One region of the Paenibacillus sp. FSL H8-0175 genome, then DNA from elsewhere that is predicted to be linked to it. Evidence: predicted binding sites of a transcription regulator. Region 1 holds the regulator's gene; each other region holds the start of a gene.
What was found. The regulator Rex, encoded in region 1, represses fermentation and respiration genes when NADH is low (regulators of the CRP and FNR family bind a similar motif). The targets are predictions, from matches to a motif close to TTGTGAAATATTTCACAA.

Region 1 (8,152 bases):
GAGAAGCTTAGTTCCTTTCGCGAAAGTGCGGATTTTACAGCAGTGGTCGAAGAGGAAGTGCCGGAACAGGAAGCACCAGAGCTATGTATGGATTCCTTTGTAAGAGGTCAGGGGTATTATAAGCTGCTGATGTATGGAAAGTGTATTGATCAGTTTAAAGAAGTTATTGCGCAATACCCGGATAGCTTGGCTGCTCGATTATATTTAGCCATCTCTTATCTGCAGGAAGGTGACGGTGAGGCCGCTTGGAGTCATCTGAACCATATGCTGGGCTTGATACGGGAAACCAAGCTGAAAGCCATGGTTTATAATGCTTTAGGCTGCATACGAGCCTCACAGGAACGTTTCAATGAAGCGCAGGAATTGTTTGATCTTGCTTTGCAGCATGACCCTGCGCTTCCGGAACCAAACGTTAACTTAGAGGTATGCCGCCGTCGTGGAGGGAAGCTGCATTTTGGAAATCAGCTGGTTTCCCTTTTGTAAAAGAATAACGGTTTTGGAAATTTCCATTCAAGCGATGCATCCCCTGAACCAGTGGTGTGCATCGCCTTTTTTCGCAACTTCTGTTATGCTGATTAAGAGTCTCAATTGAAAGGGAATAGAATTATAATGAAATTTGCCGTGCTTGATTTTGAAACAACAGGAACCCAATCCGTGGGTGAAATTATCCAGGTTGGCCTTGCAATTATAGAAGAAGACCGGTCCATCTCCCGGGTATATGGTTCCTATGTCAAGCCCGGAACGCCGATTCCTCCTTTTATAACAGGTCTGACGGGGATTACCGATGATGATGTTAAGGATGCGCCTGAGCTGGATGAGATGATGATGGAGCTTGTTCCGCTCTTGGATGATGTTGTGCTTGTAGGGCATAATGTCGCTTTCGACTTCCATTTTTTACAAAATGCTTTAGATCGTTGTGGTTATTTGCCATTTCAAGGGCGGATTTTGGATACGATTGATTTTCTGAAAATTTGCTTTCCTTCGCTCACATCTTATCAACTAGGCTCTGTCAGTGCTCATTTTGGAGTGACACATGATCGTCCGCATCAGGCAGATAGTGATGCACTTGCGACTGCTTTAGTGCTGTTGAAATGTCTGGAGGAGCTCTACGAGCTGCCGCTGCTTACGATCCAGAGACTCTGTGAGCTGTTTACCGAAGAGGATAGTGATCTGGGCTGGTACTTTGATGGTCTGCTGCGAGAGCGGGAAGCGGAGACGCTACAGCCCGAAGGTGATCTGACTTTCTATCGTCAATTAGCGCTTGCAGTAGGAGATTGGACGGAGTTAGCGCCACCTAGAGATGAGCATGCTGAGAATCCGCTAGCGAATTTATCTTTTACTGATTATATGGACGAAGTAACCAAACGACTTAAAGACACATTACCGCAGTATGAAAGCCGGGAAGCTCAGGATATTATGATCAATGAGGTGATGACGGCACTTGCCGAAGACAAACACCTACTGATCGAAGCGGGCACAGGAACCGGTAAATCGCTCGGTTATTTGTTGCCTGCCATTTATCAAAGCGTTCGCACCAATGAAAAAGTCATGGTCAGCACTCATACCATTAATCTGCAGGACCAATTGCGCGAGCGGGATATCCCTTTGTTAACGCAGGTAGTTCCTTTTCCGTTTAAAGCTGCTATTTTTAAGGGAAGAGGGCATTATTTGTGTCTGCGTAAGTTTGAGCATAAAATTAATAAAAAGGACTTTATAAGCCCAAGGGAAGATGCGCTTACTGCCGCTCAGATGATTGTATGGCTCACTCAAAGTGAATCAGGGGATGATGAAGAGCTGAATTTAAGCGGCCGGGGCGGTGATTTCTGGGAGACGGTGGCAAGCGATACCGATTCCTGTCTGGGCCGTTCTTGTCCTTGGTTCCGCAAATGTTATTATCATAGGGCCAAGCATGAAGCTGGGATTGCTGATGTGGTTATTACGAACCACTCCAAGCTATTCGCAGATGTTAAGGCTGGGCACCAGCTGCTTCCGGCTTACGAGCATCTTGTCATTGATGAAGCACATCATTTAGAAGATGTGGCTGGTAAACATCTTGGCATGCATATGAAGCATTTCACGGTGGCACACACGTTATCGCGACTGTATAAAGATAGCCGAAACGGACAGCTCCCTGCTCTGCGTCAAATATTACAGTCGTCAGGCAGTGAAGAGGCTTCAGAATGGAGCGGAGTCATCGATCGGATCTACCCGGATCTGCTTACTGTCAAAGAAACCTGGGATGCACTCAGCGACAAGCTGTTCAGCCTATTGCCGGAACGCAGTGATGCAGGGGCAGGAGAAGCGGGACAACTGGTTATGCGGTTGCTTCCCGCCCGTAAGCCGAAGGATTGGGATGAATTGGTTGCGCTAGAGAACACTATGAATCTGACGTTAAGCGACATCATCCGTAAGGGTGATAAAATGCTTAACGAGATGCGTGACCAGGAAAGCCAATCCTCAGCAGACAGCCTTGTTACTGATATTAGCGGTTTATTTAAAGATTTGGCTTCCATACGTGAGCAAGTAAGATTCTTTATGGGGCTGAATGACGATAATGTAGTATATTGGCTGGAGGCAAATGGAAATTACCGTAGCAAATCCCTACAGCTGTATGCCGTCCCTGTGGATGTTAGCATCCAGCTTAAAGAGTTGTTCTTCGATAAGAAAAAAAGCATCGTGCTTACCTCGGCGACGCTATCTGTAGATAAATCTTTTCAATTTATGATTGATAATCTCGGACTTAACGAAGCTGCAGAAGAGGGACGTCTAATGACCTCACTCCTTCCATCTCCCTTTAAATATCGCGAGCAGGCACTGCTAGTTATACCGCGTGATTTTCCTAGTGTGAAGGGCAGTGTGGGCGATGCTCGATTTGTCGATACACTCGTACAGTCATTATCGGAAGCTGCTAAAACAACACGTGGGCGGATGCTGGTTCTGTTTACTTCTTATAAAATGCTGCGTCAGGTATATGATCCGCTTAAAGAGGCTTTAGCCTCACAAGAGATTACGGTGCTTGGTCAAGGCGTGGAAGGTGGCAGCCGGAGCAAGCTGATCCGCCGCTTTCAGGACAGTGCAGCATCCGTATTGCTGGGGACGAGCAGCTTCTGGGAAGGTGTAGATATTCCAGGTGAAGCACTGACTTGCCTGGCCATCGTGAGACTTCCATTTCAACCGCCGAATCACCCGTTGGCGGAAGCGAAGTCGGAGTTATTACAGGCCCAGAAGAAGAATCCGTTCATGAAATTATCTGTTCCTCAAGCGGTTATTCGTTTTAAGCAGGGATTCGGAAGACTGGTTCGCACGGCGCAGGATCGCGGAATAGTTATTGTTTATGATACAAGGGTTATTGAATCTCATTACGGGAAGTATTTCCTTTATTCATTGCCTGGTCCCAAAATGGAGCATATGCTTACTGATCAAATGGTCCCACGCATAGCGGAATGGCTAGAGGATGGCGGCGCTTCTTAAAACGCTCGTCTTCAGTTTAGCTCCTCCTTATCCTTAAGGGCGGTGTGTTACAGTACCGTCCTTAATAAGGAGAGGTAGACGTTTGAATATGGATTTTCACAAGAACATTACTATTTTTAGGAGGAAAAATATGAAATCGGATAAAATATCAGAAGCCGTTGTTCGCAGACTGCCTGTGTACTTGCGTTTTTTGAATGATCTCCAGAATCGCGAAATATTAACAGTTTCCTCTCAGGAACTTGGGCAAAAGCTTGATCTTAATCCCGCACAGATTCGTAAGGATTTAGCATATTTTGGTGACTTCGGCAGAAAAGGTATCGGCTATGATGTAACGTATCTTATTGAGAAAATCCGTCATATCCTGAAGCTGGATCAACAGCTTAATGTAGCTTTAGTTGGAGCAGGTAATCTCGGACATGCCTTGTCTAATTACAATGCATATCTCAAAGATACTATGAAAATCACGGCTATATTTGATTCGTACGCTCCTAAGGTTGGACGTAAGATCAACTCACTTACTGTGCAACCGATGGATGAACTAGGCAGCACAATTCGTGAGCAAGGTATTCGCATTGCCATTATTACCGTACCTGATTCAGAAGCTCAAAATGTAGCAGATATCCTCATTTCTTCTGGGATTGAAGCGATTTTGAACTTTGCCCCTGTGATTCTGAAGACACCACCGAATATCCGGGTGCATGCAGCTGATTTTACAACTGATCTGCAAAGTCTTGCTTATTACTTGCGGGATGGAAAGGAAGAAAGTGAACATGAACAACAATAAAACGATAATTAAGGGCGGGTATTTTCTGACTCCGGGAACGGATGAGCCGGTTCTGAGTGGATATATGACTATTGAAGATGATTTAATCACTTACATAGGAAAAGAAGAGCCTCAGATGGAAGCTGGAGTGCAAGTGGTTGATGGCAGCCGTCTGCTGTTCATGCCTGGACTTGTAAACACACACGGTCATGCGGCGATGTCTTTGCTGCGTGGATATGGAGATGATTTAGCGCTACAAGTGTGGCTTCAGGAGAAGATGTGGCCAATGGAGGAAAAGTTCACCGGTGATGATGTATACTGGGGAACCTCCTTATCTGTATTGGAAATGCTGAAGGGTGGAACTACGACCTTCCTCGATATGTATGATCATATGGACCGAGTAGCCGAGGTAGCTGAGTTATCAGGTATCCGTTCCGTATTGATGCGTGGTGTGATCGGGTTATGTCCAGAGGATGTACAGAATCACAAGCTTGCGGAAGCGATTTCTTTTGCCCGTAACTGGCATGGAAAGGCTGACGGTAGAATTACTACTATGATCTCGCCACACGCCCCTTATACTTGCCCTCCTGACTTCCTGGTTAAGTTCGTGCAGGCAGCGCATGATCTGGATTTACCAATGCATACGCATATGTCCGAAACGAAACGTGAAGTGGAACAAAATGTGGCGGATTACGGGTTGCGTCCTGTAGCTCACTTAGAGAAGCTTGGAATGTTCACACGTCCCTCGATAGTTGCACATGGTGTTCATTTAAATGATGAAGAGATTGAGATCTTGGCTCGCCATAATGTGGGTGTATCTCATAATCCGGGCAGTAATTTGAAGCTGGCTAGCGGAGTGGCTCGGGTTACTGATCTTCTAAAAGCTGGTGTGAAGGTGTCTCTTGGCACGGATGGCGCGGCAAGCAACAATAACTTGGATATGTTTGAAGAGATGCGGCTTGCAGCTCTCATTCATAAGGGTGTCAGCGGTGATCCAACGGCTGTCCCTGCTCCAGAAGCTCTGCGTATGGCTACAGAATATGGCGCGCAGTCCATCTTTTTAAATAATGTAGGCAGACTTGCTGGAGGGATGAAAGCAGATTTCATTGCTATTGATATCGATCAGCCGCATTTGCTGCCACACACAGATCTGTTGTCTCATGCAGTTTACTCTGCTAGCGCTAAGGATGTTGAGCATGTGTGGGTGAATGGTAAACAGGTCATCAAGCATGGACAATGCTTAACCCTGGATGAGGAAGCTATCCGGCGTAAAGCGCAAGAAGCCTTCGAAGGTTTATTGAAGCGTTAAGTCTGGAGAATAACGAATAAATAATAGGCTGTGACTTTTTGCTTTTAGCAAAAGTTGCGGCCTTTTGTGTATTTTTAAGGCTGGGAAAGCTAGAAAATTATGAAATTTTGGATAAACGCGCGGGTGTGTTATATAATCAAAAAAGATATATTACTAGAAAGGGAGCTGTACCTTGAAGAAAAGGAAAAAATGGATCCTCCTGGGGTCAGTTCTGATTCTGCTCCTGGGGTTTGGACTTATCCAGTTCTATGCCTATATTATGAAAGATCAATGGAACGAGCGTGATATCGCTAAGGATGTTGCCAAAACCAGAGCGGGTCTAACAGAGGTAACCAAAGCACAAAAATCGGTTTGGGATGAAAATGCAGTGTACTGGGTATTAACAGGGAAAAATGAAGCCGGGACTGCTCTTATGGTCTGGGTCCGCTTTACGGTAGATGGAAAATTTGCTGAAGGCGACGACGCAGTGTTTGCTGAGGAACTAAGTAAAGGAACCTCGGAAGCCCAAATACGCGGCATTATCAAAGCTGATCTTCCGGACATAACGATTGAACGCTTGCTGCCGGGAGTATATAACGGAGAGTATGCTTGGCAGCTTTTTTATAAACAGAGCGGTCGGTATTATTATCAATTTTATCGCTTTTCGGATGGGTCCCGAATGGGCGAAGGTTACAGTTTACCTAAAAGTTAAGCTGAACATAAGGAAATTAAGGGTGGCATAGTAAACAAGCGAACTTATTATAAGTTCGCTTGTTTACATTTATTTGATGTACAAAAGTGATATACTGAATGGGTGGTTATCACCGAGTATTCTCTTATATTCACATACGAAAATAGGCCGATTGATTAAAAATCAAGGCCGATTTTGTCGAAAGTGAGGAATTTATTTGGTATTGATGGAAATATTTAAAAAATTAAATTTTAAATATATTCACATTTATTTTGAAATTAGTATATACACCTGTGATATACTACTACTTGTAATTAGAACAGCAATAAGAGACTTCAGTCTCTCTGATGAGCTCTCAAGTAGCTATAAATTATTATAATGAGCTTTATATTTTGTCATCTTTGAGAGGAGGACGTTTCTTGAAATTACGTCTTGTACCTGTGCTGATAACGTCTCTACTGTCGGCTACTCTATTGTTTGGTGGCTTCTTTTTGTATCGTCAGTTTGCAATGCAGGAACCACTTCAGAAGATTGTATCTCAATATGAGGGCGTCAATAATTCTCATATCAGTATTAACCGCAATGAGGTCACTTTGAAACTTGATCTCCAGCCAGGCACGAAATTACGTGAACTGGTTCAGTACGTCTCCCAAGAAGGAAAATCGATGATTGATGGACGTACACTAAAACTTGATGTAGAACAGAACTCCAGTGAACTGCTGGATGAATACTGGGATAAAGCGATGTTCTCTGTAGCCGAAGCCATGGAGAGCCGTAAATATACACTTATACCCACAGAACTTGATGGACTCAAAGCGCAATATCCGCAATATAAAAATGTGATAGCCTCAACAGAAATTGATGACAATAATGTCTATGTAAGCTTGAGTAATGGAAAAGAAAGCAAATTTATTATTTTGCCGCGTAAACCTGCGACATTGGGGGTATGGAATAATGCCTAAATACCTTAAAGAAATTCTAATCGGATTTATTCCTGTCTTGTTTATTTTTTTGGCTTTTCTAGGCATTAATATATTCCCGATTGTAATTGCTGCTGGGATGCTCACGGCCTTACTTATCATTGCTCATTTAAGAGGCGGACTTGCGGTAAATGCAGGTGCCGGGAAGAAACGCAAGAAGGATGGACCTTCAAAGCTTACTTTTGAAGAAATTGGCGGGCAAGACAATGCAAAACAGGAGCTTCGTGAAGCGTTGGATTTTTTGATCCGGCATGAGGAAATCAGCAAATTCGGGATTCGGCCTTTGAAAGGGATTCTGCTTACAGGCCCTCCAGGAACAGGTAAGACCCTTATGGCTAGAGCAGCAGCACATTATACGAACTCTGTATTTGTGGCAGCATCAGGCAGTGAGTTTGTAGAAATGTACGTAGGTGTCGGTGCCGGCCGTATCCGCGATTTGTTTAAGGATGCCCGTACCCGCGCCCTTAAGGAAAACAAGCAAAGCGCTATTATTTTCATAGATGAAATTGACGTAATTGGCGGTAAGCGTGAGGGCGGACAGCAGCGAGAATATGATCAGACCTTGAATCAGCTGTTGACTGAGATGGACGGGATCTATAACAACGAAACACCACGCATTCTACTGGTAGCAGCCACTAACCGTAAAGAAATGCTTGATTCAGCATTGCTGCGTCCTGGCCGGTTTGACCGTCATATTCAAGTGGACATGCCTGATAAAAAAGGCCGCAGATCGATTCTCGAATTGCATGCCCAAAATAAGCCGCTTCATGCCAATGTGAACCTCGACAAAATTTCCGAAGAAGCCTATGGTTTTTCCGGTGCTCAGCTCGAAAGTGTTATGAATGAGGCAGCAATTTATATGATGCGTGAGGAATTGACAGAGGTTGAGCAGCGGCATCTGTCGATGGCGATTGACAAGGTTATGATGGGGGAAAAAACGGACAGAGAAACTAACCACG
Region 2 (8,152 bases), 310 kb from region 1:
ACCATTGCATATTCACGGTACGACGATTCACCCTTTTCACGTTGATCAAATTGATTGCTGTAACGTTTTGCGACACGGAGTTACGACCATAAGATCCGCAGCCCAGCGTCAACGAAGGGATGTTAGTGTTATAGATATCGCCGATCGCACCATGAGTGGAAGGCGAGTTAACAAGAATACGTCCTGTTTGCAGACGGTTGGAGAACTTCATGATTACTTCTTCGTTGTTGGAGTGGATAGCCGAACTATGGCCCATACCACCAAATTCAACAACTTGTGCTGCGCGTTCAATACCTTGATCTGCGTTTTTAACTTTGTAGCAAGCAAGCACAGGACTCAATTTTTCAGCGGACAATGGATATTTAGTGCCTACACCTTCAAGTTCTGCTACCAGAATCTTAGTGCCGGCAGGAACTTGAATGCCGCACATTTCAGCAATTTTCACTGCGGATTGTCCTACGATTGCTGGGTTAACTGCACATTTATCAACGTTCATAGCGCCGCTAGTCAGTTTGGCAGCTTCTTCTTTGTTAACAAAGTAGCAGCCATTAGCGATCATTTTCTTTTTCACTTGATCGAAGATTGGTTCTTCGATAATAACAGCTTGCTCGGAAGCACAGATCATACCATTATCAAATGTTTTGGAAAGAATGATGTCCGTTACGGCTTGATCGATATCCGCGCTCTTTTCGATGAATGCAGGTACGTTACCAGGACCTACGCCAAGAGCTGGTTTACCACAGCTATAAGCTGCTTTTACCATTGCAGAACCGCCAGTTGCAAGAATAAGTGCAACGTCAGGGTTATTCATCAAAGCGTTTGTTTTGTCCATCGTTGGCATTTCAATCCATTGGATACAATTCTCAGGTGCGCCAGCTTTTACAGCCGCATCATGAAGAATTCTAGCAGCTGCTGCACTACACTCTTGCGCAGATGGGTGGAAACCGAATATAATAGGGTTCCGTGTCTTAATCGAAATCAACGCTTTAAACATCGTGGTGGATGTAGGGTTGGTTACCGGTGTGATACCCATTACAATTCCGACGGGCTCAGCAATTTTTTGGAAGCTTTCATAAGCATTGTCTTCAATAACGCCTACTGTTTTATCGTATTTAATTCCGTGCCAGATATATTCTGTCGAGAAGATGTTTTTAGTAATTTTGTCTTCGTAAACCCCGCGGCCAGTTTCTTCTACAGCCAATTTAGCGAGGTACATATGTTTGTCGAGTCCAGCCAACGCCATTGCATGAACGATTGTGTCAACTTGCTCTTGATCCAGCGCCATGAATGCCTCATGTGCTTTTTTCGCTTTATCCACCAAAGTCTGAATATACTCTTCAGCGGTAGTTTGTTTAACTTGGGCGGCGACTTCGTTCTTAACTGCCATCTCCCTCGTCCTCCTGTCAATTTTTAGGTTGTTTTTCTCTACACATTTATCTTATCACATCATTTCCACCTTGTATAGTGAAATCTTTCACAAAGTATAAAGTTTTTTTGATTTGTTTTCAAAGCGCTTTCATTCGATCATATTATAGGTTTTTTACCATTATTTATGCTGTATTATCCCTTAAATCTAAAGTTTATGTTTAAAAAGACAAGAACCGATACCCATTTTCTACCTTTCCGCTCGCAAAAATATTTTAAAAATGCAAATCTAATTTTGTTGACATTCTATTTTTCTCATGACCCTCTAAAAAATAGTCGGAAGCCATCCGTCGTGTTGATTTATAAAAATATCAATAATATAAACATAAAAAAACCGACTCCTAAAGGAGCCGGTTCTGTTCTTCCTTGCCTATTCTACTTTAATTGTATCGAAGAATTTCTCTTGCACTGTTTTGGCAGCAGCTTCAAGCTGTGTCTTGGAATCTGTTCCTTTTTTGGAGAACAGCTCTTGTATTACATTGGACATGGTTGCGTAGTAGTCCTGTGTATTGTATTGTGCTTCCGGTTTACCGTCCAGCAAGCCTAAAATATCAGGGCTGTATTGATATACATTTGTATATTTATCATACACAGCTTTTGTTTTCTTGCCGAAGTCAGAATCTGCAGAATAGTAATCTAAGAGCGGCGGAATAAAGTATTTGCCATCCGTTGTACGTTGTTGCAGAACCGCATCCAGTGCTTCTAGACCTTTATCGGAGAAGTAATCAAATGTAATATAACGGAATGCCATTTCTTGCTCGTCTGGTGTTGCATTTGGATTGATTACAAGGTAGTCACCACCAAGTACCCCAGTGTGTTTTCCGCCTTTTTCCATCGCAGGCATTGGATACGTAAGTACATCTTCTGGTTTCAGACCGCCTTGATTCAACGCTTGCTCAATAACACCGTCAGATCCAGCCATTACCATTGCTGTACGACTTTGTTGGAATGCGCCTACAGCATCACCCCAGCCCAGTGCCCAATCCTGAGGAATCGCGTTTGCTTCCCATCTAAGTTTCTTGTAGAAATCCAGCGCTTTAATCCCAGCCTCAGAATTAAAAGTAGCTACAACCTTACCGCCTTCAATCTTCTGAATTTCACCGCCAGCTTCGAACAGGAAGTTGGTCCAGTTCCAGCCTGCTTCATTCCCTTTACCCATTGGAGCAATACCGGAAATCCCTTTTTTGGTATCAGCTACGCCTTTCGCGGTATTCAGCATATCATCCCAAGTCCAATCCATAGATGGAACAGCAACGCCTTTTTCATCCAGCATTTTTTTGTTGATCATTGTGGTTGTTACATAACCCTTTTGAGTTACGCCGAATACTTTTCCGTCAATGATAAATTGGTTTTGGAGAACCGGGTTAATTTGATCCTTAAATTCGTATTTATTCCACAGATCCGTAATGTCAGCTACCCAGCCTTTTTCAACTAGGAATTTTGCTTCTGTAGCGTAAGTGTTAAAGAAGGTTGGAGCTTCATTCGCTGCCATTTTGATGCCGATTTCACTTACATTGTACTGCCAATCGTCTTTGACGATTTCAACATTCGGATACTCCTCTTGGAAACGTTTGATCTTGTCATCTTCCTGTGCTCTAACTTCGGTTAGGTCAGGGGTTGGATAGTGAATTTTGATGGTCACTTTTCTTTGTGTGATATCATCAGTTGGCGCTGCTGTAGCACTGCCAGCATTATCTGTTGCAGCATTCGTTGGCGCAGTAGTCGCTTCCCCTTCCTTGTTTCCTGTTGTGTTTCCGTTATTGTTGTTACCGCCGCATGCGGTTAACAATGATCCGGCCACAAGGAGGCTTAGTAGCACGCTAGAGTACTTACGCATTGAAACTCCCCTTTTCAATTCATAGTTATCTTACATATCGATCATAAAAGAGAAATCGTTTACAAACGAGGTGCATTTATATTCCTTTCATGTGCATGTTTACGATCCGTGACTAAATTCGTCGATCCGCGCTTATCCCTTAACTGCTGATAATGCGACGCCACGCATAATGAACTTTTGGAAGATCAGGAAGACAAGGATCGGCGGCAACGATACGATAAATAGGATAGCGAATTTAATATTCGTATTAAGTGCCTTTACATTAATAACGTATTTATAGATTGCTGTCGCGAGCGTATATTTCTCTTCACTGTGCATAACCAGAGATGGCCAGAACCAGTCATTCCATGCAGTAGAAAAGATAAAGATCGCCAGCGTAGCAAATATCGGAACCGACAATGGCACTGCAATGGAGAAAAAGCTTCTCGGCTCAGAGGAGCCGTCAATCCGCGCGGCTTCAAAAATTTCAGGATGTATCCCATCAAAAAAGTTCTTTAAGAGTAGAAAATAGAATGTATTCGCACCAGCCGGCAGCCAAAAGGCAGCGTACTGATTCAGTAATCCAAGCTCTTTTAGATTGACAAAGTTGGGAATCATGTAGCTGGTCGCCGGAATAAACAATGTCATCAGGAAAAAGAAATAAATTGCCTTTCTGTAAGGAACATTCATACGAGAAATGCTGAAAGCAGACATTCCCAATACGACTAGTGTCACGACCATATTCCCCACAAAAATATAAATAGTGTTCTTAAGGAACATCAGCAGATCAATGTAGTTCATCGCTTCTTTAAGGTTGCTGAAGTGCCATTCCTGCGGGAAAAAATGCGGTGGGAATGAGTTCACCTCTTGATTCGATTTCAGTCCGTTAAATAACGTCATACAGATCGGATACAGCATGCTAAACACCATAATCAAAATAACCACGCACATCAAGCCATAAACGATCTTATTGCTTGTTTTTTTCAAATCATGTTCTGAGAGAATCCCTCTATCTGCGCTCTTCATCTTAGTTGTCCTCCTTGTTAAGCTTGAACTGTAAAATGCCCAAACCACCTAGGACTATGAACATTAGCATGCCAAGCGCAGTCGCTGTTCCATAATCGAGTCGCGTAAAAGCATATTTTACGATCAGCAGCGCATAGGTAAGCGTAGTATTATTCGGCCCACCATCAAGCAGCGCCATTTGTGACTGATACCCTTGTGAAGTCCCGATAATCTGTAATATAAACATCAAAATGATCAAATTACGTAGCGAAGGCAATGTGATGTACTTTATACGTGCCCACACACCCGCCCCATCAATCTCAGCTGCTTCATACCAATCCCGCGGAATGCTGAGTACAGCAGCCAAGTATATTAACATCCCTGATCCAAACTGCTGCCACGTCTCCATAAAAACAAGGGAAATCATCGACCACCTTGTATCTGTCAGGAAGGCAACCTGGTCCACACCAAGCGAGCTTAATACTGCATTGATTGGGCCCACAGGATCATAAAGCCATCTCCAGAGTCCATATAGCACCACACCAGGCATTACAAAAGGTAGGTAAGCCGCTACCCGCACAAAGCCCCCAAACCTTCTCAGCTCCGAGATCATAATAGCAAAAGCAATCGGAACCCAGAACCCGATAATAAGACATAGAAGCATGTAATACCCTGTATTTTTTAACGCGGTCAAAACATCCGGATCACTAAGGGCTCTAGCATAGTTCTCAAAGCCAACAAAGCTATTCCCTTTTACAAAATCAACATGGTAGAAGCTGTACAACAAGCCTTTAAAAATTGGCACCCACAAGAACATTACAAAAATAATCACAGCAGGTACGAGGAACATATATCCCCAAAAGTTTTTCTTCCAGCGGTTTTGCTTGTAAGGTGTACCCTTCAGCGCCGGCGGATTTTCGGATACAACTGCGGTTTGATTCATCAGGCTCCCTCATTCCATTTTTCTTTCAGCATTTTTCGCAAAATGCTTCCTACCTTAAATTGTAGAAAATGAGGGTTGTACTGAACATGTCTAAATCTACCGAAGTAGTATGTGTTTTTACTTCTTCAATTCACTGGGGCTAATCCCATAATATTTTTTGAAAATTTTACTAAAATGCTCCGGTGATTCATAACCTACACGCTCGGCGATTTCGTATCTGCGAAGATCTGTGTTCAAAATCATCTCCCGACTTTCTTCCATCCGCAGCTTAATTACATATTCCCACAGGTTGTAACCTGTATTTTTCTTAAACAGATAGCTCAAATAATTGGGGCTGACATGGTTTTTCTTAGCCACTTCATGGATGGTTAATCCTTTTTGCGCATAGTTCTCGTCAATATACTCTCTCGCTTTCTCTACAATCAGATTGCTGCGTGTATGAAGCTCTTCTACTGAAGGATCGGTTGTGTAGCTGTTCCAATTAAAATCCCCGTAGTAAAACACATAATGGTCATTGTGTTCATTATTCCAGAGAATGGCTTTGGAGGCTTGACGGTTCAATACAGCCATAAAAGAAAGACCCTTGAGAATCTGGCTGATGCCGATAACTGCATTTAAGTGCAGATATTTTTGAATATTAAAATGAAGACTACGGCCAAGGATATCTAGCCTATTAATTTGGCTGGCAGACGAATCTTCATAGCTTTTTTCATCCCACTGAATAATGATCGTAATCTCTTCATCCTCTGCGTAAAAGGCTGTCGAGTTCCACTCCTGATCCATCAGCTCTTTGGCGATATTCAGCGCGGCATAACAAAGAAGCCGTCTGTCCCGCAGGGTGTAGTGCTTCTCCTGATTCATTCCAGCCAGAGGTACCTTAATTTTTAAGACGGAAAAATACGGCCCTTGCAGCTTCAGGTTATCCAGCTTTTGCAAGCGTTCTGCATCACACAGTACACCTTCAGGCTCAATGAGCAGCTCATTCAATAACTTGCTGTATTCCGGAAGCGGCTCTTCCAGCCGAAAGCTTTCGTTAATTCCTGACATGAAAATATCCAATTCTGGTGATGGTTTCCCCATCTTAAGCAGCACATTTCGCACCGAATCCAGAAATTGCTCACTGTTCAAAGGTTTGATCAAATAATCCTTCGCTCCAAGCCTAACGGCCATTTGCGCATATTGAAACGTCTCGTGTGCAGAAATCACGATGGTCTGTACCCAGGGTTTGGCCAATTTTGCATGCTGCATTAGATCAATCCCACTCATTGCGCCCATCTGAATATCAGTAACGAGCAGGTCTATTTCCTCCATCCGAATGCAGTCCAGCGCTTCAAAACCACTGTTTGCTGTATAAATATGGTCTATGTTTAACCCCGAAGAAGCTAATAAATTGCTCAGCCCTTTACAAATCAAGGGTTCGTCATCCACAACTAATATATTGAACATATCTGTATGCTCCCCTTCCTTAGTCCTGATTCTCTGATTTCGGAAGCTTAACCGTCACCAATGTACCGCCCTCTTTACGAGGGGTATAGCTGATGCCATAATCAGAGCCGAAGTGTAAATGAATACGCTGGTTAATGTTGCGAATCCCGTAACCGCTGGCCGGATTTGGACTGTCGTCATTCAGCACAGCTTCGATGGCCTGATAATCAACAGTCTTATAGCCGTTATCTTCAATAGTGATCTCGACGGTATCGTCCACACAAACTGCACTAATGATGATTTCCCCATCTTCGCCCATATTTTTGACACCATGAATAATAGCATTCTCAATTAACGGCTGCAGGGTAATTTTAGGAATTAGATTTCTTTTCGTATCTGGATGAATCTCCATTACTACACGAAATATATAATCATACCGGTGCTGCTGCAGCTTGATGTAGGCCGTTGCATGCTCCAGCTCTTCTTCAAGGCTAATCAGCTCCCTTCCCCGACTGAGGCTAATCTTCATAAGCTTGGATAATTCCTTGATCATCTCGGCGGATTCAACGTTACCTTCCAGCGAGCTTTTCCAGTAAATACTCTCCAAAGTGTTGTAGAGCAAATGCGGATTGATCTGCTGATAGAGCAGTTGAAGCTGTGATTCCTTCTGTTTTAGCTCCATCTGGTATTTATAAGTAATTAGTCCATTTAGCCTGCGGGCCATGTCATAGGTAGAGCCAATCAGCACACTGACCTCATCGTTACTCCCTCTTTTTGGCGTCTCAGGGACACGATTGCCTGGCTCAAACTTCCGGACGAAAAAAGCTAACTTTTGCAAAGGCGTCATTAATGAACGCCAGAAATAAGTAATCATGATTAATCCAAAAACAGCATAGGCCACAGTTATGTATTGAATCACACTTTTCATTTCGTTTTGTTGCTGCAGCAGCGCTTTTACGGCGATTTTGTAGACTAGCTTCTGTCCTAAGGCATGGTTATTATTGACCACATAAATAAAATCCGAGGTAATAACATCCACGGTTCCCTCCAAATCCTCAGCAACGACCGTCTCCGGCAGCGTAATGATCTCACCAGTATTATTCGTAGTAGAAGCGAGTACACGATTATCCAGATCTGTTAAGTAAATATCACCATCAGGCAACGATATGGATTTAAGGGATTCTCCGATTTTTGCGTCCATTTTGGTAATGACTAAAACCCCAATGGTCTCAGCTTTTCTGGAGATGTTATTGACAGCTCTCATATAGGTAAGAGTCTTCAAGTTTTCCGCTTGTGCACTTAGCTTCCCTGTAAATTTTAGAGATCCGCGACCCTTTTTCTGGACAACCTCCTCGAACCAATAGGGCTCTTCCGCTTTGGAAAAGAAATATACCCCCGCCTTCTTAACCTGTGGGAAATTGGGTGCAAAAAAATAATAATCCTCGGGATCGTATATATAAAGGGAATAATAGATGCCGTCCCCACGCTCCGCTCCCTGCGAGTAACTGACCAACAGCTTCTCTATCGTCTCATAACGT
Region 3 (8,152 bases), 170 kb from region 1:
CCATTCAGCTTATAGGCATCCAGATAGACGTTGCCTGTATAGCCACTTTGCGAGTTGTCTTTGGAATTGGAAGGATCCCACTTCAACACGATTTCATATTCCCCGTCACCGTCTAAGTCGCCCACGCTGGCATCATTGGCACTATAGGTATAACTTACGCCATCTGGCGTAGTGCCACCTGCCGGAATCTGAATCGGAACGTCCAAATAATTGTTGGCCCATACATTTGCTGCTGGGGAATCTGATTGCTCAATACCGCCGACGATTGCTCGAACTGTATAGCTAGACGAAGTTATGCCAGCGTTATCCTGATAATTCGTGCTGTCCGTGATTGGGGTAACGTTTACTTTTGTACCATTGCGGTATAAATTAAAAGAAACCGACAGTTCTTCTGTTCCGAGTAGCCGCCAGCTCACAAATACACCGCTGGATACCTTCACTGCTACTAGTCCCCGATTTAGCTTTTCCGCTTGCCGGGCAGATGCTGCCGACACAGAGGAAAGAGAGCCAAAAGCTGCCGTCCCTAAGGTAAAGACTAAAAACCAAATGATTACAAGATACCCTGATTGATGTAACCGCTTACTCATTAACGAAGCCTCCTTTTCATTTTTGGTTCACGAGGGTTACACAGGATGTCATAGTGAACAGTACATAATATTTCATAAAGATAAAAATATGTTTTAAATTTACTTGAACCATTTTAAATGAGTACGACTTTACTCACACAGAAAGGAATACATAACATGGAAAATATAAGCTATAATTTAAAATTCGCTACACTTTGTGCCAAATATAATCTGGGTCTGTTGATGAATGAACCTGAACCGATAACAGGCGGACTCTTGCACAGAATGTATCGCCTGCAAACGGATAAAGCGCAATACGCAGTAAAGGCCTTAAATCCTCAAATTATGCAACGAGATACAGCAATGTCCAATTATATTTTTTCTGAAATGGTTGCGAATCTGGCTTATCAAAAGGGAATCCATGCTGTTCCGGCAATCGTATCTAATGGCAGTAGTATGCATGAGGTTGAAGGGCAATTTTATTTATTGTTTCCATGGGTTCAGGGGAAGGCATTACCTTTAGATGAAATAGATTTAGATTGTTGTAAAAAGATTGGGGCAATTCTTGCGCAGCTCCACATCATCGATTTCTCACAGGGAACGGATGATCATCACTTTGAAACGCTTAAAGCGTCTAAGGCTGCAGTTGCCAATTGGAAAGAGCTTGCTCTCAAAGGAGAGCAGCAGGGTGCAGAATGGTCAAGCTTGCTGGCAGATCACCTGCATAAGATAGAGAATTGGGAGTCATTGATTCATTCTTCAACAAGTCTATTGACGAATCATTATGTTATCAGCCATCGGGATTTAGACCCCAAAAATGTCTTGTGGGATGAGCAGAAAGTTCCGATAATAATCGATTGGGAAGCAGCAGGACCTATTCATCCTACGTTAGAGCTGATAGATGTAGCTTTATATTGGTCAGGTTCTGAATCGGGAGATTTAAGCAAAAAGGCATTCTCAAATTTGATTAACAGCTATCTGGAGCATGGCGGAGAGATTTATGCGGATTGGCAGGTTGTGCTCAACTATGGCTTTTTGGGAAAATTAGAATGGTTAGCTTACAATATCAGACGTTCGATAGGACTGGAGAGCTCAGATGATGCAGAACGGGAGCTGGGTACTCGTGAGGTAATCCGTACGATTAATGCATTACACGACTACGCTGATTTTATTCCACAATGTTTATTATGGTTGGGAGATTTAGAGGAAGGTAGTGCCTAATCTATTAAAGGAGAACTTATTTATGAATGTTATTAACGCTACGATGGAAGATATAAATGGATGAGTGTGTTCCGATGGACCGGAAGGGGGTTCACGCCAAAAGTTTAAACTGACTGTACGTTAAAAAGGAGGACTTATGAAGAAGTTTATAGTTATATCTGGCGTCTCGCTATTTTTGCTGGCGATTTCTTTTAACCCATTGTTCAACTATATACGTGAGTACATAATCTCTGATCAAATTAATCAGCGTTATGAGATAAAGCATGCTGAAAAAGAATATAACCCAATAAACGTACAAGAGATAACGGTTGATGATAAGAATATTAAAATCAGGGAAGAAAAAACAGGCAGGAAAGCAGATTTGACCCCATGGGATAAAGAGGAGAAGGTCCCGCCTGGTGATATTGTCAAAGTTCAGTTCTTATTAAATGATCAAAAAATCTCCACCCCTGATGAAATATGGCTATCCAATCGGGACAGAGGCAGCCGATATTTTTCGTGGATAGATATTCTCACAGTAAAGGACCGAAAGACTGGTGAGAATCAAATAAATATAGTCCAAAGACTGACCGACGATAGTCAACCCATGGAAACAAGAAAATGGAAAATCATCACGATTGCACAAGACGGAGAAGTAGACGAAGAGGTTCTCAGCTATGCGCAAAGAAGCAACAATCATTTAGGCGTCAAGCTAATCGAGTTCTCCGGTACCTCCCTTATGGGTATGGGCTATTATTCAGATGTTACTAAGGCCTATCCTAGTATTTTCTTCCCACTCCTATTTCCATTTCTAACTGGAATAGCGGGTCTCCTGTTATTGATTTTTCTGGTTGTTCTATTACTGTTTGAGCTTCATCTTAGACGCGTTATTAGAAAAAGAGGGCGATAAAGAACACAGGATACGTTCTGAAATTACTTGTAGTTTCGAATTACCTTTAATTTAGTGATAGTTGATAAGGCAAACAGCAGCAGTAAGACCCCGATTGAACCCATGACAGGACCAGGGCTGAAGAGATCAGACAAGGATGAGACAGCAGTAAGACCAATGGATGGGGCTACACTCATGATAGAACCTAATACACCGAACACCCTACCCTGGAGGTCTTCTGAAACTTCCAGCCTAAGGATTGTATTAATCAGCAACGTGCAGAATGAGAACATGAAGCCAATTACAAGAATGATAGGAATGGCAATCGCAGCGGAAGTGACGAATGATAACAGGAGGTACAGGGGACCGAGACATAGCAGTCCAGTCATAATAAGAAATCCTCTATTCTTCAATTTGGAGCCGAGCAGTAAGATCAGACCGGATCCGATCATATAACCAAGTGGAATACAGGCTTCAATAAGTCCAAACTGAAAGGGAGTGGAATCCCACACGTTGACGGCCATAACCTGGGTCAACATCAGGGAGGGGACAAAAAATAAGGTTAAGGTAGGAAGCATAATCATAACGGCGCGTGCAAAAGGGTACCTCCAAATATAGCGAATTCCATCGATCAAATCCTGTGTGAATTTCCGTTCCTTCTTGGGCACGTTGTTTAATTGAGTTGGCAAAGGAAGGGAACGGACCGCTAACACGAGCAGAAAGGAGAGGAAGAATGTAGCTCCATCAAATAAAATAGCGTCGGCTGCTCCAAAACTCGCTACGAAAATCCCACCGGCGGAATAACCAATAGTCCGGCAGATGTTTTCAGACAAGTTCAACAGTCCTACCGCTTTTTGTAGATGTTCTTTACCAACAACAGTAGTGATAGAAGCTTGGTATGCCGGGGACTGGAATAAAGCTGAAATGGTCGTAAGACCCGTCAGTATGGCGACGATAATGAACGAAGTAGAGGGCAGGGAAATGGCTAAAGCTAGCGTCACTACGAGACCGCAACTTATCAGATCTGTGATCAGCATGAGGGTTCGACGATTGACCCTATCCGCAAAAGTTCCCCCTATCGATCCGAGCAAAGAACTAAGCAATAAATTGATTATCGTGATGATGGCAATCATTTTGGCGCTGCCGGTCGTTTGCAGTACCCATAAACTTAAAGCAATACTATGAAAAGTGTTACCGAACAAGGAAATGGAGTACGAACTGAGTAGCAGCAGGAATCTCCGATTTCCCCAAAGAGAGGGATGAGCTTGAACAGCAGAGGGAACTTGTTTCACTAATACAGGACCAGGCATAAGTTATGCTCCTTTCAACTTAAACGCTTAAGTGAATAGCAAAAAAAATTATTCTACAAAATAACAATTATTTTCTTGTGCGGAGTAGTCAGAATGATGCAATAATTTGTTCATGAGTTCAAATGCAGTAGCCGCTTTATCCCCTGTGAAAATGAATTTATGAACGTCATCTCCTAATATTTCCGGACAATTGCAGGTGCAAAGAACAGAGAGTTGTTCGAACCTCCCGTTTTTTTCAACGTAACTTCCAATAAACTCATTAATGACAATGGCCTCTTTATAGCCCCCCTCCTGTAAGAATGTATTTAATTCCTCCAAATTGACAACGGTGAATATCGCTTCTTCAGGTAATGGAAGACTGTCCTGAATAAAGCGGGTGAGGAAAGAGTTATTGAAGCTCTCCATAATTAAACATACCTGTGAAAGGTCCTGTGGTTTTACCTTTTGCAGAGCTGCTCGATAGTTGAAAAAGACTTGCTTAAAGAGTTTATCTTCTATCATGCTGTCGATCAGAATCAAAGGAATTCCTTCTACAAAATGCTTGGAGATCGAATAAAAGGCTTCCTCGCGCACATCGATCAGAAATACAGCCTCCAGCTTTCTTTCTACGATAATATCCAAAGAAGGCTGGTCAACATCAAGTGAATATAGCAGCGTATGGTAACCAGCATTTGTTAACCGTTGTTCCAAGGCATGTATAAATGAGAACTGGGCATGGAGCTTCCAGTGTGGGGTATGGGCTGCTGTGTTAACAAGCACACCGACCAATCCTGTTTTCTGATTCGCAAGTGAACGTGCTGCCAGATTCGGTATGTAATGCAGTTCCTCGGCAAGCTGAAGAATCTGCTGGCGCGTTTTCTCAGGAATGGTTTGGTTGCCGACACGATTCAGAACATAGCTCACTGTTGCGACGGAGACATTGGCACGAAGTGCGATGTCCTTCATGGTTGTCTTTTTCACCAGTAAATAGCTCCCTTATCCTTGTGATATTTTCTAAAGATTAACATTCTGATTCTAAAGCGTCAATGGGGGGTGAGTGAGCAGTCAGATGACCCTGTTAAGTAGCTAGAAATGGAAGAATGTAGCCCTTGAGATTCAACTCTGGGAAGATCTGCTTGATAATCGTCTTAAGCTAAATTATACGAAACAAGCTTTATGCAAAAGCTGAAAAAATGCTTATTGACCCAATGGTCATCCTTCCGCTGTATTATTTTTATGCTGGAGTTTTGCATAAACCTAACATTAAAAAAGTAAGCGTAGAGTATGATGGTTCCATATCTTTTTCAAGAGGATATCTAATCTAAAGATTTATAGTAATAAAGATTATGAGGATACTTCCGCAGTTATTGGGAGTGTCCTTTTTGTATGGAATTAAGCACCTTTGTGACCTTTCTTAAAATTTGGGTAAATAAGTATTAAGATCCATGAACCTAAAACGGGCAGCGAGATGAGGTGTTCCTTATGGATACGATTCCGGATGGAGAGGAGTGATCTTTGTGAAACCGCTTCAGATAACGACACAATATTGTGAAAATTTTCACCTGTTTATTAAAATTTTTAATATATAATTAATTTATAATCAAAAACAAGGGGGATTTCAAATGAAGTTATTTAAAATGATGTTAGTAGCAGGCGTCTCGGTTGCAGTCTTGTCTGGTTGTGGTGCGAATAATAATAATGCGACTAATTCGGCGGCTACTACGGCTCCAACTACAGAGCAAACGGATGCAGTTACTACAGCTTCAATCGTAAATCAAGCAGATGCGTTTACCAAGGCTGTAAGTAAAGATGGAAATTGGATTATTGCCATTCTAAATGATGTGACGATTGCCCAAGATGTTGTTGTTGAAGGCGAATTCCATGATAAAGGGGCCGCAGACGGCGACATCTACCGTAAGATTGCTCTTTATGCCCAAGACGCTGATCACAAAGTTACTGCCAATTACACACTCACTGTACCTAAGTTAACTGTACAAAGTGAAAATTTACGAGTTCAAGGCGGAACCATTAAAGGTGATGTTTATGTAGAAGCGAACGGATTTAATCTGCATGAAACCTCGACTATTGATGGAAATCTTTACTTCGCAAACGAAGATGTGAAAGCAACTGCAGGGATTGAAGGTAAAGTGACTGGGGCAACTGAAGTTAAATAAGTTAGTGATGTTTTCGATTAGTTAGATGTAGAAGTTGAAGGACTAAATAGATAGAATTATTCGGATAGGTTCAGGAAAAAGGAATCAGTATGAATGGGCAAACTCATAATGGACTACACCCCATCTAGTTACCATATGAGAGCCGACGGAAGCTTTGAAGTAACAAGTAATGGAGTATTGAAGTGTACAATAGATGGTTTTAACTGTATTTTGTACAACTAAAATGCTCAAAATGCTCGGCCAGTGAAAATAGCTGTATTTAGTACATCTATTTTCTTGATTTAATACTCTACAGGCTATTTCTCTAGTTTTTAATTGTATAGAATACACTTAAAGTTAGAATTAGCCCTTGTGGATATGGAATAAGTGTATAGAATGCAGTTATCTTACAAATTTCACCAAGATAGTGCGTTACAACGGAGTGGGTATCCGAAAGCTACAAATGATTAAGCTTAGCTCGTAACCTACTCAAGCAAACCACCGCAGACCCAAAACACCAGGCAGTGAACCTCCAACGGAGAATCGCTGCCTGGTTGTTTTTTGTGGATGAATATATGAACTATTGTTGATTTTCTTCATATTGACTTATAATATTACTACCACTACTAGGAGGAACACATATGTCTAAGGAGTATTCGCGCACATATATTGAGAGCGTAAAGCTTGAAATGTTAAATAGGTTGGGATTAAAGCAGGTGTTCTTCAAGGAGCAAATAGGGGATAGCCTAATTTTTGAAGCTGTGGGCTTTGATAAAGGGGCAAAACATCGCTTTTGCGTTAGACCAAAGACGAAAACGATTGATGAATTCATTTCAGGCAAATGGATGAAGGTCCGCAGTTTTATAATCAAAAGTGTGGATATTTAATGTTGAACCCTATAAAGGTAGCCCCGTTAATCGGAGTTACCTTTTTATTTTTTGACCCATAGTCATTGATAATGTGAAGTATCTCCATACAGATCAATGGTTGTATTGTTATCAGTTAGGGTTACTTTACATAATGCTGTAGAGAGAATATCCGGTAACTCCCCAATTTCCTGCAATGATTTATTGAGAAAATAAGCCATAATGACTTTTAAAGTCATCCGATGCGTGACGATGAGCACTTCTAGCCCTACGTTATCGTTTATGATGCGCTCCATTGTCGGCACTACTCTTTGTTCAAGCTGCTTGTAAGTTTCACCTGAGGTTAGAGGAATATATAGATCGGGTCTGGTGAAAAAATGGGAATATTGTAAAGGGGATTCTAGTTGTATCTGATCCGTATTCATTCCTTCCCAGCTCCCCATGTTAATTTCCATTAAAGAAACTTGCTGATGAATAGGTAAACTCCGCTTTCCCCGTAAAATCTGCGCAGTATGCAATGCTCTTGGACTAGTACTAGAATAAATTGCGCCTAAGTTTTCTACTTCCAAACGATCTCTTAACCATTCCGCCTGCTGTTCGCCCAAGGCTGTAAGCGCAGAATTTTGATGCCCTTGCATTCGTTTTTGTAAATTCCATTCTGTTTGCCCGTGGCGGGTTAAGTATAATACTGTTTTTGTCATTAACGAGACCTCCCTTATGAATAGTTGTAAGTATAAGATAAATAAATATAAATAAACAATATATAATAGTTAACATCCATAATGTATAGTTATAGTAAAATGGCTGAGGATAAGCGGCGAATACAGATATTATTTTATGAAGTGAGGAAGAGATCACGATGAACTATCATGTATTAAAATTGTTTTATTACGTTGCGATCACAGGTAGTGTGACCAAAGCCTCTGAACGTTTGCATATCAGTCAACCCGCTATATCAGCGCAAATCCGTAAGTTTGAACGGGAGAATCATATTTTATTATTTGAAATTAAAGGAAAGAGGATGGTGCTCACCCCTTTAGGAAAAAGGTTAATCGAACCTCTTGAGAAGTTTTTTGCCATGGGTGATCAAGTCCAGCAAATCATTGAAGACTATCACAAATTTCCTGAGGGGAATCTGCGGATTGCAGGTAATTATTTAGCGACAAGCATCCTCATTCCCCGGTGGGCG
Region 4 (8,152 bases), 300 kb from region 1:
CGCTACTCAGTACCTGACCAAAATGCCTGATATCACACGTGTCGCAATTATCACTGACCCAATGATGGTTAAGCTTGGATATGTTGAGAGAGTTGAACATTACCTGCGTCAACGCCAAACTCCTGTAGCGATCGAAGTGTTCTCGGAAGTTGAACCAGATCCATCAACAACTACAGTTGAAAAAGGTACAGCAATGATGAACAGATTCCAACCGGACTGCATCATCGCACTTGGCGGTGGTTCCCCAATGGATGCTGCAAAAGGAATGTGGTTATTCTATGAACATCCAGACGCAGACTTTAATGGTCTGAAACAAAAATTCATGGATATCCGTAAACGGGTTTACAAATTCCCTAAACTTGGAAACAAAGCTAAGTTTGTAGCGATTCCAACTACTTCGGGTACAGGTTCGGAAGTAACATCTTTCGCAGTTATTACCGATAAAACAACTGAACAACACACTAAATATCCTTTGGCTGACTACGAGCTAACTCCAGACGTAGCTATCATTGATCCAGAGTTCGTATATAGCTTGCCAAAAACTGCTGTAGCTGATACAGGTATGGACGTATTGACACATGCCATCGAAGCTTATGTATCTGTTATGGCGAGTGACTACACGGATGGTCTGGCAATTAAAGCAATCCAATTGGTATTCCAATACCTTGAAAAATCGGCTCTTGAAGGCGACAGAGTTGCCCGTGAAAAAATGCATAACGCATCAACACTTGCTGGTATGGCCTTTGCTAATGCTTTCCTGGGTATTAACCACAGCTTGGCGCATAAATGGGGCGGTCAATATCACACTGCTCACGGTCGTACTAATGCGATCCTTATGCCACACGTTATTCGTTACAATGCTAAGAAACCTACGAAGTTCGCTTCGTTCCCTAAATATTCACACTTCGTAGCTGACGAGCGTTATGCAGAAATCGCCCGTATTCTGGGATTGCCAGCTCGCACAACTGAAGAAGGTGTAACTAGCCTGATCAATGCTATTCGCGACATGAACAAGAAACTGGGTATCGAAGAATCCTTCCAACAATTGGGCTTTGATCCTAAGGATTTTGAATCCCGTGTAGATTACTTGGCTGACCGTGCATTTGAAGATCAATGTACAACTGCCAATCCTAAGCTGCCACTGGTATCTGAACTTGCAGATGTATACCGTAATGCTTTCTACGGAAGATTTGATAATTAATATTTGGTTAAGTAGATAATAGGATGGTTGTGGATTAGATATAAGTGACAAATATCACCCGAAAGGTGATATTTGTCACAGTCTATTTATAGAAAATAAACTAAAATGTTTATATAAACAACGGTCCCATATATGGAACAATGATTGTGAATTTTCGAACAACCATATTTTTCTTGGGATCACGAGACACGGGATCAACCTTCAAGCCCGCGATCTCTACAAATATAATATAAATATAGATGGAGGGATTTAGCATGTCGGTGATTGAAAAAGATGTACAAGAAGTGAAATCCGGTTGGAGAAGTTTTGCAAAAGGTAAATGGTCCAGAAAAGTTGACGTTAACAACTTTATCGCAAGCAACATTAAGCCTTATGAGGGAAACGAAGAATTCCTCGTAGGACCTACTAGTAACACAACTGAACTGTGGAAGATTATTTCCCAATTGAGCAAGGAAGAAAGAGAAAGAGGCGGCGTATGGGATGTTTCCCTAGATACTGTCTCCACAATCACTTCACATGCTCCAGGCTACATTGACAAGGACAAGGAACAAATTGTAGGCGTACAGACTGATGCTCCTTTCAAACGTTCCATCCAGCCATTCGGCGGGATCAAGATGATGGTTGATGCTACGAAGGCTTATGGCTTCGAGCTTCCACAAAACATCGTTGACATGTTTACGAACATTCGCAAAACGCATAACCAAGGCGTATTTGATGCATATACACCAGACATGAGAGCTGTGCGTAAATCCGGCGTAATTACAGGTCTTCCTGATGCTTACGGCCGCGGACGCATCATCGGCGACTACCGCCGCATTGCTCTGTACGGTATTGATTTCCTCATTAAAGACAAAAAACAACAACAAACTGAGCTTGAAGTAGATTCCATGACTGAAGATATCATTCGTTTGCGTGAAGAGCTGTCTGAGCAAATTCGTGCACTTGGCGAATTGAAAGAAATGGCAGCTGCTCATGGTATGGATATTTCCAGACCGGCGACCAACTTCAAAGAAGCTACTCAATGGGTATACTTCGGATATCTGGCAGCAGTTAAAGAGCAAAATGGTGCGGCGATGTCCCTGGGCCGTGTGTCCTCTTTCCTAGACATCTATGCAGAACGCGATATTGCTGAAGGTACTTTGACTGAAGAACAAGTACAAGAAATCGTCGATCATTTCGTAATGAAACTGCGTATCGTGAAATTCTTGCGTACACCTGACTATAATGATCTGTTCTCCGGCGACCCAACATGGGTAACTGAATCCATCGGTGGTATGGCTGAAGACGGAACAACTCGTGTTACCAAGAACAGCTTCCGTTTCTTGAACACCCTGTACAACTTGGGTCCAGCTCCGGAGCCAAACTTAACTGTACTGTGGTCCGAAAAATTGCCTGAAGCCTTCAAAAAATATTGTGCCAAGGTTTCCATCGAAACTAGTGCAATTCAGTATGAAAATGACGATGTAATGCGTCCATACTGGGGTGAAGATTATGCGATTGCTTGCTGCGTATCTCCAATGCGTATCGGTAAACAAATGCAGTTCTTCGGTGCTCGTGCCAACCTGGCAAAAGCATTACTGTATGCTATCAATGGTGGTGTAGATGAAAAATCCGGAGCACAAGTTGGACCGGAATTCCCAGCGATCACTTCTGAATATCTGGATTATGACGAAGTAATGAAACGTTTCAAACCGATGATGGAGTGGTTGGCTAAGACTTATGTTAACACTTTGAACATCATTCACTATATGCATGACAAATATTCTTACGAACGTATCGAAATGGCGCTGCATGACCGTGACATTCTGCGTACGATGGCTTGTGGTATTGCTGGGCTGTCCGTTGCAGCTGACTCACTAAGCGCAATTAAATACGCCAAAGTAAAACCTATTCGTAACGAACAAGGTATTGCGATCGATTTCGAAACCGAAGGCGAATTCCCTTGCTACGGTAACAATGACGATGCTGTTGACAGCATCGCAGTAGAATTGGTTGAAACCTTCATGACTATGATCCGTAAAAACAAAACATATCGTGATTCTGTGCCGACTCAATCGGTACTGACCATTACTTCGAATGTAGTGTACGGTAAGAAGACAGGTACTACACCTGACGGACGTAAGAAAGGTGAACCTTTCGCACCAGGTGCTAACCCAATGCACGGACGTGACAAGAAAGGCGCCTTGGCTTCCCTGAACTCTGTAGCTAAACTGCCTTACTCCGATGCACAAGATGGTATCTCTAATACGTTCTCCATCGTACCTAAGGCACTTGGTAAAGACGAGGATTCCCGTAAGTCTAACCTGGTACACATGATGGATGGATACTTCCATAACAACGCTCAGCATTTGAATGTTAACGTATTTAACCGTGAACAGCTGATGGACGCTATGGAGCACCCAGAGAATTATCCACAATTGACTATCCGTGTATCCGGTTATGCAGTTAACTTCATCAAGCTGACTCGTGAACAACAAATGGATGTAATCAACCGTACATTCCACGGTTCGATGTAATTTGTTCCTGTCATGAAGATCTTTGAATTAGTACTACTATTGAAATAATTGCAAGGAAGATACCGCCCTTGTCTCAAGGGCGGTAATATCTTGTTTGAGAATTGTTAAAATTTTAAATTTTATTGCCGCGATATAGGGATATGACAGTCTCAAGGACAGGGATCTTCATCGTTGAAAAAGGGACTGTTAGTCTGGCGTGGCGAAAGGATGACATCCTATGATTAAAGGTCGCATACATTCTTTGGAAACCTTTGGAACCGTTGATGGACCTGGTATTCGATTTGTCTTATTTATGCAAGGCTGCTTGCTGAAATGTCAGTATTGCCATAACCCTGATACCTGGGCTTTAGATGAAGGTAAAGAAATGACTCTAGAAGAAGTGCTTTCGGAAATCGAGCCATATATAAACTACTATCGTTCATCCGGTGGCGGGTTAACTGTATCCGGTGGAGAACCAACCTTGCAGGCGCAATTTGTAAAGCAGTTATTTACGGAAGTGAAGAAGCGTTGGAATTTGCACACCACATTAGACAGTAATGGTTACAACGAAGGTGACAAGATTAATGACTTATTGGATGTAACAGATTTGGTTATGCTTGATCTGAAGCATATTGATGAAGAAGCGCATATCAAATTAACCGGTAAATCCAATGATCGAACTTTGAAGCTTGCACGCTGGCTCTCAGACCATAATCGTAAGATGTGGATCCGACATGTATATGTTCCTGGTATTCATGATCGTGAAGAGGATCTCATTAACTTAGGTCGTTATATTGGAACCTTAAATGGCGTCGAGAAATTCGAAATCTTACCTTATCATCAGATGGGTATCTATAAATGGGAAATGCTCGGCAAAGCTTATGAACTGGATGGAGTACCTTCTCCAACAGAAGAAGAAGTGCAACGGGCATACCGCTTGGTCGAAGAAGGTCGTAAGCAAACGGCATTGGTATAATAGATATTTATTTTTAAGAGAGACCGTACCCTCAGTGGTTGATCACTGAAGGTGCGGTTTTTTGTTATGAGGAAGTAAAAAGGGAGGGGTTAAAGCTCCTCTGAGGGGGAATTTTATATTATTCCTAATAAAGACATGCTATAGTTACACGTGGTTTATGGGGTAGATAATAAATAAATATGTCAGGTAATATGACTAATTTAATATTTTAATTAAATGTTTTTAAAGAAAAACAAACTTTTGTGATGAGAAAAACAAATGAATAAAGCGATTTAACATTTTAATGTTATAAAATATAACTTATCATGTAGTTGATTCCGCTTACATTAGAGATTTTTATCCCTATAGTGGATGAATCTTAACCTTACGATAATGAAGTCTGTTTTCTATAATAAGAAGTGTAAAGCACATCAATATATAGGGAGGGTCACAAGAAATGAAAAAAAGTATGACTTTGCTATTGTCCCTGATTTTCGTATCATCAGCTTTACTGACTGGTTGCGGAGGCAACAACAATGCGTCTTCTAACAAAGGAGATGGAAACGCTACCGCGACTAACTCAGCCGCTACAAATGCTCCAGCAACAGAAGAACCGGTAAATAACGAGCCATTTGAAATGACGATTCGTCACACTCAAATCGGTGCAGACAAGCAGAAACGTCTGGCTATTCTCGAAGAAGTAGTTAACAAAGTACAAGAGGATGTACCGGGTCTGACCTTTAAACTCGATGGGGTAGATTCAGATGTAAACCGTAAAGAAAAATTGCGTGGTGAAATGGCTGCGGGTAATCCACCGGAAATCTTCGATCTGTTCGGTAGCCCTGACTCCAAGATCTATGCTAAAGAAGGTAAATTACTTGACCTGACTCCAATTCTTGAGGAACTTGGAATTAAGGATAAATTCTCAAATCTAGATCCTTTCACTTATGAAGGAAAAATCTATGGATTGCCTATCGGTGGTTCTGGTGAAGGTTTCTTCTATAACAAAGAATACTATACAAGCAAGGGCTGGAAGGCTCCAACAACATTTGCTGAATTGGAACAACAATTGGCTGATATCAAGGCTGATGGAAAAGTACCTTTGGCTGGTGCATCCAAAGCTGGTTGGGTACCACTTATGTTAGCTAACCACCTGTGGTCACGTTATGCAGGTCCGGATGTAACTGCTAAATTTGCAACAGGCGAAGCTAAATGGTCTGATCCAAATGTAGTAAAAGGATTTGCGAAATACAAAGAATGGGTTGATAAAGGCTACTTCAAAAAAGGCGAACTTGGCTTTGAATATGCTGAATACACAACACAATTCACTAGTGGTGAAGCGATCCTGCTGTATGATGGTACTTGGAAATCCTCCGTATTTAAAACGGGCCAATCTGGCGAAGGTTTGATTGGTAAAGTTGGATTCTTCAACATCCCAGCAGTTGAAGGCGGAGCGGGTGACCAAACTGCATTGATGCGCGATGTGAACAATGGTTATGGTTTCTCTGCATCTGCTGAGAAAGATCCACGTCAATTGGCTGCTGTGAAATCTTTTATTAAAAACTTATTTAATGAAGAAATGCAATTGCGCGGACTTGTTGAAGATGGTGTATTGCCAGCAATGAAGATTGACCAAAACGTATTGAATGAGAATATTACTGATGATCTGATGAGCGAAATCGTAGGTGTACTTAACAACTCACAATCTTCGTTCCCAGCATTTGACTCTCTTGTTCAAGCTGATGTAACTACAGAAATCAGTAACATTCAAATTCAAAAACTGATTGGCGATCAGACGACTCCTGAGAAAATGGGCGAAGCTTTGCAAAAGGTACAAGAAGAAGCAAACGCAGCAGTTGAATAAATAGCTGCAAACTGAATGTACCCTGGTGCTAAATCCAGGGTACATTTTTAAAATCAAAGAAAATATGTGTTTGCACTTGATCTGAAGCATTCACTATTCGCCAGATGTCAAAGCAACCGGAGGTAGTCATGAATAAAGCATTAAGAAATCCAGTGGTATTTTTCCTTTTCGTTCTTCCAGCATTGATATTGTTCACGATGTTTTTCATTTACCCCATTTTTAGTTCTATTTATTACAGCTTTACTAGTTGGAACGGTGTATCGGAGACGGTTAAATCAGCCGGATTAAGTAATTATGAGAAAGCACTAGGAGATGAACGATTCTGGATATCCGTTAAAAACAACGGTTGGTTTATTCTTTTCTCCGTATGTATACAGGTACCGTTGATCGTATTCTTCTCGTTATTAATTTCTAATGTGAAGAAGTTAAAGGGCTTATATAAGACAGCAGTCTTTATGCCTTCCATTATGTCTACAGCGGTTATCGGTATTCTCTGGGGGTTTATCTATGAGCCCAACATTGGACTTTTTAATAAGCTCCTTAGTCTAGTAGGAATTAATCCTATTTACTGGCTGTCAGATGAAAGATTTGCAATGCTTTCTATTTTGTTGACGAATGCTTGGCAGTGGACTGGATTTTATATCGTTATGGTCCTAGCGGCGATTCTAGCTATTCCTGGTGAATTGGATGAAGCTGCAGCCATTGACGGCGCAACTGGATTTCAACGCGCTACTCGTATCACGCTTCCACTAATCGTACCGATCATCTCGGTTGTAATTATGCTATCCATTGCTGGAGCAATGAAAGCTGCGGATATCGTCATCGTTATGACTAAGGGGGGACCTGCAGGTTCAACCGATGTAATGGCAACATACATGATTAAATATGCGATCACGAACTTTAAGTATGGATACGGAAATGCCATCGCTGTCCTGATCTTTGCGTTTACACTGGTGGTTACAGTCCTTTATCAGCTGCTGATTGCACGTCGTACAGAAAGGATTGAATACTGATGCCACGCGCCCTGAAAAAGAGTCTGCCACATATTGCCCTTTTATTCTATTTGTTAGTGATCCTGTTTCCTTTCCTATTCGTATTATTCTCTTCTGTGAAAAAGGATAACAATGAGATTGCGCTTAATCCTTTCGGTATTCCAAAGGAATTCGTCTTCAACAACTACGTGGAAGCTTGGGTAAATGCCAAGATCAGTACTTACTTTTTCAACAGTTTGTACATTTCGATCCTTGCCTCTGTAGTGTCCATTCTGCTTGCGTCTATGTTTGCTTTTGCGGTTACACGGATGCGTCAGGGGAAATGGAATACTATTTTGTTCTCACTGGTTTTAGTGGGAATGCTCATTCCGAATAATGCTTTAATGCTGCCGATTTATACGATTGTACGTAAGTTAGGAATACTGAACACCCACTGGGCGTTGATCATTCCTTATATCGCCAATGCGATTCCATTTACCATCATTATTTTAGCAGCATTTATGCGAAATTTACCTAGAGAAATAGAAGAAGCTGCGGTCATGGATGGCTTGAAGGCACCGGGTATCTTTGCTAGAATTATTGTACCTCTAACGGTTCCGGCTATGGTTACTGTATTCATTGTTAATTTCCTGGGAAATTGGAACG

Region 2: adhE (bifunctional acetaldehyde-CoA/alcohol dehydrogenase) is a predicted target of Rex. The motif match lies at 1,463-1,480, and genes of this name have one in related genera.
Region 3: MHH46_RS20360 (polymer-forming cytoskeletal protein) is a predicted target of Rex. The motif match lies at 5,491-5,508, and genes of this name have one in related genera.
Region 4: pflB (formate C-acetyltransferase) is a predicted target of Rex. The motif match lies at 1,346-1,363, and genes of this name have one in related genera.

What each region holds. Positions count from the first base shown of each region.
Region 1 is NZ_CP150299.1:4,734,933-4,743,084, reverse strand. Features, by position in the region: gene MHH46_RS21105 (M48 family metallopeptidase) at 1-483, shown strand, start outside; gene dinG (ATP-dependent DNA helicase DinG) at 610-3,471, shown strand; gene MHH46_RS21095 (redox-sensing transcriptional repressor Rex) at 3,602-4,255, shown strand; gene MHH46_RS21090 (amidohydrolase) at 4,242-5,543, shown strand; gene MHH46_RS21085 (DUF5590 domain-containing protein) at 5,803-6,234, shown strand; gene MHH46_RS21080 (hypothetical protein) at 6,633-7,175, shown strand; gene MHH46_RS21075 (AAA family ATPase) at 7,168-8,152, shown strand, end outside.
Region 2 is NZ_CP150299.1:5,043,430-5,051,581, forward strand. Features, by position in the region: gene adhE (bifunctional acetaldehyde-CoA/alcohol dehydrogenase) at 1-1,387, opposite strand, end outside; gene MHH46_RS22580 (ABC transporter substrate-binding protein) at 1,796-3,262, opposite strand; gene MHH46_RS22585 (carbohydrate ABC transporter permease) at 3,395-4,267, opposite strand; gene MHH46_RS22590 (carbohydrate ABC transporter permease) at 4,269-5,096, opposite strand; gene MHH46_RS22595 (response regulator) at 5,307-6,635, opposite strand; gene MHH46_RS22600 (sensor histidine kinase) at 6,655-8,152, opposite strand, start outside.
Region 3 is NZ_CP150299.1:4,561,679-4,569,830, reverse strand. Features, by position in the region: gene MHH46_RS20385 (rhamnogalacturonan lyase) at 1-587, opposite strand, end outside; gene MHH46_RS20380 (phosphotransferase) at 744-1,787, shown strand; gene MHH46_RS20375 (hypothetical protein) at 1,924-2,676, shown strand; gene MHH46_RS20370 (MFS transporter) at 2,700-3,965, opposite strand; gene MHH46_RS20365 (LacI family DNA-binding transcriptional regulator) at 4,014-4,925, opposite strand; gene MHH46_RS20360 (polymer-forming cytoskeletal protein) at 5,567-6,118, shown strand; gene MHH46_RS20355 (hypothetical protein) at 6,739-6,984, shown strand; gene MHH46_RS20350 (histidine phosphatase family protein) at 7,047-7,664, opposite strand; gene MHH46_RS20345 (LysR family transcriptional regulator) at 7,823-8,152, shown strand, end outside.
Region 4 is NZ_CP150299.1:5,035,244-5,043,395, reverse strand. Features, by position in the region: gene adhE (bifunctional acetaldehyde-CoA/alcohol dehydrogenase) at 1-1,201, shown strand, start outside; gene pflB (formate C-acetyltransferase) at 1,456-3,717, shown strand; gene pflA (pyruvate formate-lyase-activating protein) at 3,935-4,672, shown strand; gene MHH46_RS22560 (extracellular solute-binding protein) at 5,109-6,515, shown strand; gene MHH46_RS22555 (carbohydrate ABC transporter permease) at 6,644-7,528, shown strand; gene MHH46_RS22550 (carbohydrate ABC transporter permease) at 7,528-8,152, shown strand, end outside.